Regions from separate parts of the Blautia sp. HCP3S3_G3 genome, predicted to be linked through region 2. Evidence: predicted binding sites of a transcription regulator. Region 2 holds the regulator's gene; each other region holds the start of a gene.
The links. The regulator NrdR, encoded in region 2, represses ribonucleotide reductase genes. The targets are predictions, from matches to a motif close to CACAANATNTTGTG.

Region 1 (3,291 bases), on a different contig from region 2:
CCACAATTCCGTACATCTTACGGAACTGTTCTACCTGCAGACCACAGAGGCTTTCTGCCGGTGTTCCATAGATTGCATAAAGATATCCGTCTTCTTCCTTAAACTGATTTACTTTATCATTAATATATTTCAGAACATCCAGAGCAAACTGTCCATCCTCTTTAATCGACTTGCCATTATAAAGCTCCTGCAGTTCGTTCAAGGCGGTGATTCCGAAAGAAGCTGTCATAGGCTTCAGAATCTTGCCGATTTTTTCATGAGGCTGAAGATGTCCGCCGTAAAAACCGCCTTCACAATAAGCCAGCGGATTGGTGGATGCCCGCATCTGTCCCAGATATTCATAAGTACGGATATGCAGATTACGGATCATCTCCAGATAGAAGTCCAGTACTTCATAAAAATCTCTGCTCTCAGCACGGGCTTTAGCAAGAATCATCGGAAGATGCAGGCTGACTGCACCCACATTAAATCTTCCCACAAATACCGGAACATCCTGATCATCTGCCGGATGCATCCCTCCACGCTCATACCATGGGCTCAGAAAAGCACGGCAGCCCATCGGGCTGATAACCTTGCCATAACGCTTATACATGCTGGAAATATATCCCTTGCCGGACATGGACAGCCAGTCCGGATACATGGTCTTGGAAGAGCATTCCACACCTGCTTCAAAGATATCCTCACAGCATTTGCCAGGTCCATGGATGTTTTCATCATAAAGGAACACAATCTTCGGGAAAAGGACCGGTTTCTTATGGCCTTTCTTGCCCTGTCCTCCCATATGAACTTCCAGAAGAGAAAGACTGCACATCTTCTCAAACCGTTCTGTTCCAAGTCCCAGTGTCACTGTTACAAACGGATAATCTCCACGGGAAGAACCTACCGTATTCAGCTTATACTCAATTCCCTGCCAGCCCTGGTCATAATCCCTGCGAACCTTATCCAGTGCGTATTCAATGGCTTTCTCCTCTCTGCCGCTCCAGTTCGGATCAGAGTATTTCATAAATTCCTGAATGTATTTGTCATAACTCTTCTGGGCATACGGAGCAAGGATCTTATCCACTTCCGGCACCGTAAATCCGCCATACTGCTGAGCTGCAGTACTCAGAATGATATCACCCATAACATCAAATGCCGTATCCAGGGTCTTGGGTTCATTGTACCATACATTTCCCATTTCAAAACCGCCGCTCAGTACAGAAGCAACATCAAACAGACAGCAGTTCATCGTATCCAGACGGGCAGACTGATCGTGGATGTAAATATACCCGTCCTTGCATGCCTGAAGCTCATTGCGGTTCATAAAAAATTTCCGGTAAAGTTCCTTATTCAGTTCATTAAAAATCAGACTTCTCTTGGTGGCAACCAGAGCACTGTCCGTATTGGCATTGCTCTTATCTCCAATGTAGCGGATCGCCTGACTCTTGGTATAAACATCATCCATCATGTGGATAAAGTCCAGTTTATAATTGCGGTAGTCACGGTAACTCTTGGCAACCGCAGGATTCACTCTCTCCAGCGCACCCTCTACAATGTTGTGCATTTCCTGGATCTCAATCTCATTCTTCCCAAGGGATTCCGCATGTTCCTGAGCGAAACGGCAGATAAACTCTTTCTCTTCATCGGAAAATGTATATAAAATACGTGCAGCTGACTTGTTCACCGCAGTTATAATTTTCTGAGGATTAAATTCTTCTCGAGTGCCGTCTTTCTTAATTACATAAATCATACCTGTTCTCCTATATACTACATCTAGTGGGTCAACCCCTCGTTTCCCCCATTTTTTCTCCATATCTGGTGTACTTGTCACAGTATAGCACATATACCAGCAAAAAGGAAGAGGGTATTTATTATCTTATCGGATTTCATAATTTGTACAATTGACCGCTCTGATTTCAGAATCTTCTTCCATAAAAAAACTCCTGTCAGACAGATTTGTCTGTTTCGGATTTCCTTTCTCTTATCTTCTCTTATTTCTTCTTATCATAACATAAGCCGCTCCCAAAAAGCAACCATATGTTCGTTTTTCTTTTTTCAACTTCAAAATTGCAATATCCGCTGTTTCCTGTTATAATGGTCAGCAGTGATTAATTATGTGTAATTGAGGAGGAAATTCCATGGAACAGATTAAGATTCCTGTCGGCTACCAGTCAGATTTAAATCTGCATGATACCCAGGTAGCCATCAAGACAGTGAAAGACTTTTTTCAGCAGACACTGGCACAGAAACTGAATCTTCTGCGCGTTTCCGCACCGATTTTTGTTGCCCCTTCCACCGGTCTCAATGATAACCTGAATGGTGTGGAGCGCCCTGTCAGCTTTGACATCAGGGGACAGGAAGAAAATGCAGAGATCGTGCATTCCCTTGCCAAATGGAAGCGCTACGCACTGAAAAAATACGGTTTCTCTCACGGAGAGGGATTATATACCGATATGGTGGCTATCCGCCGGGATGAAGATGTAGACAACATTCATTCCATCTATGTAGACCAGTGGGACTGGGAAAAAATCATCTCCAAAGAAGAGCGCACAATGGAGACCCTGATCAACACTGTCCGTGCCATCTACAGTGTTCTTCGCAAAACAGAGAAATATATGGCAGTCCAGTATGATTATATCGAGGAAATCCTTCCCCGTGAGATTGCCTTTGTTTCTACCCAGGAACTGGTAGACATGTATCCGGACTGCACCCCGAAGGAACGGGAATACAAGATCGTCAAAGAAAAAGGTGCTGTTTTCCTGATGCAGGTAGGCAAGACCCTGAGCAACGGAGAACGTCACGACGGGCGCGCCCCGGACTACGATGACTGGGAACTCAATGGAGATATTCTGGTTTATTATCCGGTTCTGGATATTGCTCTGGAGCTCTCTTCCATGGGAATCCGCGTGGATGAAGAAGCACTGGATCGCCAGCTTGCCAGTGCAGGCTGCGATGACAGACGGGAGCTTGATTTCCAGAAAGCCATCCTGAATAAAGAACTGCCATACACGATTGGAGGCGGTATCGGACAGTCCCGAATCTGTATGTTCTTCCTTCGCAAAGCTCATATCGGAGAAGTACACGCTTCTCTCTGGCCGAAAGAAGTCATGAAAGAAGCTGCTGCAAATGGAGTCCAGCTTCTCTAACTTCTGCAGCGTCTGATGTTCACCGCTGGAGTGTGTTTGAAAATTGCTTTCATCGGAGAAGAGCCAGATTGTTCTGTCTTCACAATTTTTTCAGAATTTTAATAATCTGTTTTATTGAAATTGCCCAGACTGCATGATATCATAGGAATTGAAAAACAGCAGATCA
Region 2 (3,291 bases):
GGTGAACATGCTTATTATCTTGCAGCTACAGACAATGATAAATTTGTGAGTACAGATGAATTGTAGGTTTACGGATGCATCCAATTTCTAACCTGCGAACACAGATGAGTTGTAAGTCTCTGTCTGCATAAAATTTCATTCTGCAAGCGGATGATTTTTCACTCTATGGACGAAGATAATTCTTCATGGTTTTCAGCGCATTTTTTTCCAGGCGGCTGACCTGTGCCTGGGAAATTCCGATTTCATCGGCAACTTCCATCTGCGTTTTTCCTTCATAAAAACGCAGTTCAATGATATGGCGTTCCCGATTATTCAGACGCTGCATGGCTTCCCGGAGAGAAAGATCTTCAATCCAGCGATCTTCCCGGTTTTTCTTGTCGCTGATCTGATCCATGACATAAAGCGTATCGCCGCCTTCTGTGTAAACCGGTTCGAAGAGACTGACAGGACTCTGGATGGCATCCATGGCATAGACGATCATTTCTTTTTCAATGCCGATCTCTTCTGCGATTTCCGCGATGGTGGGTTCTTTGTCGTGATGACGGAGATAATTCTCTTTTGCGTAGATTGCTTTGTAGGCAATGTCGCGAAGGGAACGGCTGACACGTATAGAATTGTTATCACGTAAATAACGGCGGATTTCTCCGATGATCATGGGCACCGCATATGTGGAAAATTTGACATTCAGTGTGGTGTCAAAGTTATCAACGGCTTTCATCAGTCCGATACAGCCAATCTGAAAGAGATCATCTGCATTTTCACTGCTGTTCTGAAACCGTTTGATCACGCTTAAAACCAGGCGCAGATTTCCTTTGATGTACAGTTCCCGGGCTTCCATATCACCTTCCCTGATCCGCCTAAACAGTTCCTCTTTTTCCTCAGGCTTCAGTACGGGAAGCTTTGCGGTATTGACTCCGCAGATTTCTACTTTATTAAGCGCCATCTGAATGATCCTCCTTATCTTCTTTTGCTATTAAAAATGATTCTCAAATGGGAGGATAAATATACTTTTTTCGGGAAAATATAAAAAATATAAGCCCTTGACAAAGGACGATGACGCAGATGAATCAGAATGCCGGCGATGGGACAAAGTTCATCCGGAGTGCTCCTTGTGGAAGCATTTTTCTTCTGTGATATTGACGAGAATGATATCCTCACCAATCTGACAGATACATTCCCAGGGGATGATGAATTCGCTTTCTCTTGCGAACAGGCTGCAGAATTTTCCTGGACCTGGAACGATAAGCGCGGTGAGACATCCGGTTTTGCAGTCGAATTCCACATCTGCCGGACATCCCAGACTGCGGCAGGTACAGGTATTGATAATTTCCTTTTGCTTCAGATCACATACACGCATGAGAAAACCTGAGCTTTTTTATTTATTTATGCAGAAAAAAACGGCATTATACCCGCACTTTTATTGACATAAAACGGAAAAATAAAGTATAATATCGGCAGAAAATGATGAAGGATTACATGCATGAGCAGGGGAGGAAAATGCAGTGAAATGTCCGTTTTGTAATCAGGAAAATACCAAGGTTGTGGATTCCAGACCGGTAGAAGATACGAACTCTATCCGGAGAAGAAGAATGTGTGATGCCTGCGGCAAACGTTTTACCACATATGAAAAAGTGGAGACGATTCCGCTGAGTGTGATCAAAAAAGATCAGAACAGAGAGCAGTACGACAGAGCGAAACTTCAGGCGGGGATTTTGCGTGCGTGCTATAAGAGACCGATTCCGATTGAGAAAATCGAAATCATGATGGATTCCATTGAAGGGGAAATTTTTAATACGGAAGAACGGGAAATTCCAAGTACAAGAATCGGCGAAGTGGTTATGGAACATCTCAAGGATCTGGATGCGGTGGCATATGTACGATTTGCTTCTGTATACAGAGAGTTTAAAGATGTCAGCACATTTATGGATGAACTGAAGAAATTTATGGAACCATAAAGATGGATGATTGTCGGAAAGAACAGAGGAGAATCCGGTTCTTCTTCCGTTTTTGAAATGCAGAATACTATCTGGCGAGGAAGTTGAAAGTAACGGCATAATGGCAAAGAAAAGTGCCCATCCGGGAACCAGAGCAGTTTTCAAACATGCTCTGGTCTCAGGTGGACACTTTTTTCTGTGCAGCAGTAACAGGAAAGAATCCTGTTACTGCATTAAGAAATTTTGTCTGATGATTTAAGAAGACAGGAATTAAACGATTCCCTGTGCTTTCATAGCATCGACAACTTTTTCAAATCCGGCAATGTTTGCGCCGACTACATAGTTTTCTTCCATATCGTAACGTCTTGCGGCATCATCCACTTTTCTGAAGATGTCTTTCATGATTGTGTGAAGTTTTTCATCCACTTCTTCTGCACTCCAGGAAATTCTCATGGAGTTCTGGCTCATTTCAAGAGCGGAAGTAGCTACACCGCCTGCATTGGCAGCTTTGCCAGGCATGAAAAGAACGCCGTTTTCCATAACATAATTGGTTGCTTCCAGAGTAGTAGGCATGTTGGCACCTTCCACAATATATTTACATCCGTTTGCAACCAGTGTTTTTGCACCGTCAAGACCAAGTTCATTCTGAGTAGCACATGGCAGATAAACATCACATTTGATATTCCAGATGCCGAGACCGTCTGTATAAGTAGCGCTTTCTACACGGTCTGCGTATTCTTTGATACGTCCGCGTTTTACTTCTTTGATATCTTTTACGATATCCAGTTTGATGCCGTCCGGATCATGGATGAATCCGTTGGAGTCACACATGGCAACTACTTTAGCGCCAAGCTGAGTAAGTTTTTCTACTGCGTAAATAGCAACGTTGCCGGAACCGGTTACGATGGCAGTCTTGCCTTCCGGAGAATCGTTGTGTGCCTTCATGATTTCATTGAGCATGTAAACCACACCATATCCGGTAGCCTGTGTACGAACAAGAGAACCGCCATAGGTAAGTCCTTTTCCAGTAAGGACACCTTCGTAAAGACCGCGGATTTTCTTGTACTGTCCGAACAGATAGCCGATCTCACGGCCGCCGACACCGATATCACCAGCAGGTACGTCTGTATCAGCACCGATGTATTTGCAAAGCTCTGTCATAAAGCTCTGGCAGAATGCCATAACTTCTCTGTCGGATTTGCCTTTCGGGTCAAAGTTGGAACCACCTTTGCCGCCGCCGATCGGAAGACCTGTCAGAGAATTTTTGAAAATCTGCTCGAAACCGAGGAATTTCAAGATGCTCTGGTTAACGGACGGATGGAAACGAAGTCCTCCCTTGTATGGTCCGATTGCGCTG
Region 3 (3,291 bases), on a different contig from region 2:
TAATGAAATTGTGATTTATGAAAAACAGCTTGATTTTTCCACTGCTCTTCAGAAAGCAAAAGAATATCTGGAGATTTTTCCGGAAGACGGGAATATGGAAAGAGAAATGAAATTCTTACAGTCTCGTGTAGGAACTACACAGTAAGGGTGTGTTTATGCAGTTTTACGACTTTAAAGAAATCGAAGAACGAGTGATTCTGGTAGGGGTACAGATGGACTACGGAGAGGACATCAGTGATTCACTGGATGAACTGGAAGAACTTGCCGCAACAGCGGGTGCAGTTACGGTGGGGAAGATTATTCAGAACCGCGAAGCTGTTCATCCGGGAACCTATATCGGAAAAGGAAAAATAGAAGAAGTGCGTGCGCTGGCTCTTGCGGTGGATGCCAATGGAATTATCTGTGATGATGAGCTTTCACCTGCTCAGATGAATAATCTGGAGAGGGAACTGGAATGCAAAGTCATGGACAGAACGCTGCTGATCCTGGACATTTTTGCAAAAAGAGCAGTGACCAGCGAAGGAAAGATTCAGGTGGAACTTGCTCAGCTGCGATATCGTTCCGCGCGTCTGGTAGGTCTTCGGGAGTCACTTTCCAGGCTGGGCGGCGGTATTGGAACCAGAGGTCCCGGAGAAAAGAAACTGGAAACGGACAGACGTCTGATCAGGAACCGGATTTCCGCACTCAAAGAGGAGCTGGCGCAGGTGGAAAAGCACCGCGAACTGATCCGCACCAGAAGAGCTTCCGGTAATCTGAAAACCGCTGCGATCGTAGGATATACGAATGCAGGGAAATCCACTCTTCTAAATACGCTGACAGGAGCAGAGGTACTTTCGGAAGATAAATTATTTGCCACACTGGATCCCACAACAAGACTTCTGACGCTTCTGGACGGACAGCAGATTCTTCTGACGGATACCGTAGGATTTATCCGCAAACTGCCCCATCATCTGGTGGAGGCGTTTAAGAGTACGCTGGAAGAGGCCAGATATGCGGATTATATCATTCATGTGGTGGATGTTTCCAATCCTCAGGCAGAGATGCAGATGCATGTTGTATATGAGACTCTGCAGCAGCTTGGGGCGTCCGGGAAAAAGGTTATCACTCTTTTGAACAAACAGGACCGGGTGCCGGAAGGACAGATCCGGGATTTCAGGGCGGATTATACACTGAAGATTTCCGCAAAAACAGGGCAGGGACTGGATGAACTTCAGGATCTTCTCTCCAGACTGCTTTCGGAAGATCAGATTTATATTGAGCGGTTGTTTTCCTACCGGGAGGCAGGCAAGATTCAGCTGATCCGGGAGTATGGACAGCTTCTGGAAGAAGAGTATACAGACCAGGGAATCGCAGTAAAAGCCAGAGTTCCCATGGAAATCTATCCTCGTATGAATTGAAAAACGGATTCGGTTTTATATAAGAGAATGAAGAAATGCCATATGAAAAGTTTGCTCTATCCAACACAATGGAATGAACAAACGCATATGACAAGATTTATTCAGTCCAACACAATGGAATGAACAAACGCATATGACAGGATTTATTCAGTCCAATATAAGGGAATAAACGAACACCATATTGTGTGTTGATGAATAATTAACACTATATATGGTGTTTTTATATTGACTCAAAGAAGATACTCTGATACAATAGGTCTACAGCTTTGAAAACGTCAGGGGTTTACGGGGAAATTTAAGAGGAAGCAGAGGAGGATTACTATGTTTCAGGTTGTGAAGCGTGATGGTGAAATTGCTGATTTTTCCATGGGGAAAATTACAGCTGCAATAGATAAGGCGTTTGTTGCAAAAGAGAAGAATTACAGCAAAGATATGATCGATCTGCTGGGGCTTCGCGTAACAGCGGATTTTCAGAATAAAATTAAGGACAATCAGATTTCCGTAGAAGATATTCAGGACAGTGTGGAAAATGTGCTGATTCAGGCAGGATACGCAGATGTGGCCAAGGCCTATATCCTGTACCGCAAACAGAGAGAAAAAGTCCGCAATATGAAGTCTACGATTCTGGATTATAAAGAAATTGTCAACAGTTATGTAAAGGTAGAAGACTGGCGTGTAAAAGAAAATTCTACCGTGACATATTCGGTAGGCGGACTGATCCTCAGCAATTCCGGCGCGGTTACGGCCAATTACTGGCTGTCTGAGATTTATGACAATGAGATTGCGGATGCACACAGAAATGCGGATATTCATATCCATGATCTTTCCATGCTGACCGGATATTGTGCAGGCTGGTCTCTGAAACAGCTGATCCGGGAAGGACTTGGCGGAATTGAAGGAAAGATCACCTCTTCTCCGGCCAGACATCTGAGTGTACTCTGCAATCAGATGGTGAATTTCCTGGGAATCATGCAGAATGAATGGGCAGGAGCGCAGGCATTTTCTTCTTTTGATACGTATCTGGCTCCTTTTGTAAAAGTGGACAACCTTTCTTATCCGGAAGTGAAAAAGTGTATTGAATCTTTTGTTTACGGAGTGAATACACCGAGCCGCTGGGGCACACAGGCACCATTTTCCAATATTACACTTGACTGGACAGTGCCGGATGACCTTGCAGAGCTTCCTGCAATCGTGGGCGGCAAAGAGATGGATTTCAAATACAAAGACTGTAAGAAAGAAATGGATATGGTCAATAAGGCGTTTATTGAAACCATGATCGAGGGAGATGCCAATGGCCGCGGATTCCAGTATCCGATTCCGACTTATTCCATTACCAGAGATTTTGACTGGTCAGATACAGAAAATAACCGTCTGCTGTTTGAAATGACGGCGAAATACGGAACTCCGTATTTTTCCAATTATATCAACAGTGATATGAAACCAAGTGATATCCGCAGTATGTGCTGCCGTCTGCGCCTGGATCTGCGTGAGCTTCGCAAGAAGAGCGGCGGATTCTTTGGCTCCGGTGAGAGTACCGGGTCTGTGGGTGTTGTAACAATCAATATGCCGAGAATTGCGTATCTGTCCAAAACTCCGGAAGAGTTTTACCGCAGACTGGACCATATGATGGATATTGCTGCCAGATCCCTTCATATCAAGAGAGAAGTCATCAGCAAACTGCTGGACGAGGGGCTTTATCCGTATACCAAGAGATATCTGGGAAGTTTCAGCAACCATTTTTCCACCATCGGTCTTGTGGGCATGAATGAAGCAGGTCTGAATGCCTGCTGGCTGGGATGTGATATGACAGATGCGCGTACCCAGAAATTTACGAAAGAAGTGCTGGAGCATATGCGCAGCCGTCTTTCTGATTATCAGGAAATGTACGAAGGAG

Region 1: nrdD (anaerobic ribonucleoside-triphosphate reductase) is a predicted target of NrdR. The motif match lies at 1,745-1,758, and genes of this name have one in related genera.
Region 3: ACTNEW_RS12300 (ribonucleoside triphosphate reductase) is a predicted target of NrdR. The motif match lies at 1,601-1,614, and genes of this name have one in related genera.

Annotation. Positions count from the first base shown of each region.
Region 1 is NZ_JBQHXR010000016.1:21,157-24,447, forward strand. It holds gene nrdD (anaerobic ribonucleoside-triphosphate reductase) at 1-1,729, opposite strand, end outside; gene asnA (aspartate--ammonia ligase) at 2,118-3,125, shown strand.
Region 2 is NZ_JBQHXR010000002.1:230,151-233,441, reverse strand. It holds gene sigG (RNA polymerase sporulation sigma factor SigG) at 164-943, opposite strand; gene ACTNEW_RS04790 (YlmC/YmxH family sporulation protein) at 1,094-1,357, opposite strand; gene nrdR (transcriptional regulator NrdR) at 1,503-1,955, shown strand; gene gdhA (NADP-specific glutamate dehydrogenase) at 2,205-3,291, opposite strand, start outside.
Region 3 is NZ_JBQHXR010000016.1:40,145-43,435, reverse strand. It holds gene ACTNEW_RS12310 (tetratricopeptide repeat protein) at 1-145, shown strand, start outside; gene hflX (GTPase HflX) at 156-1,397, shown strand; gene ACTNEW_RS12300 (ribonucleoside triphosphate reductase) at 1,719-3,291, shown strand, end outside.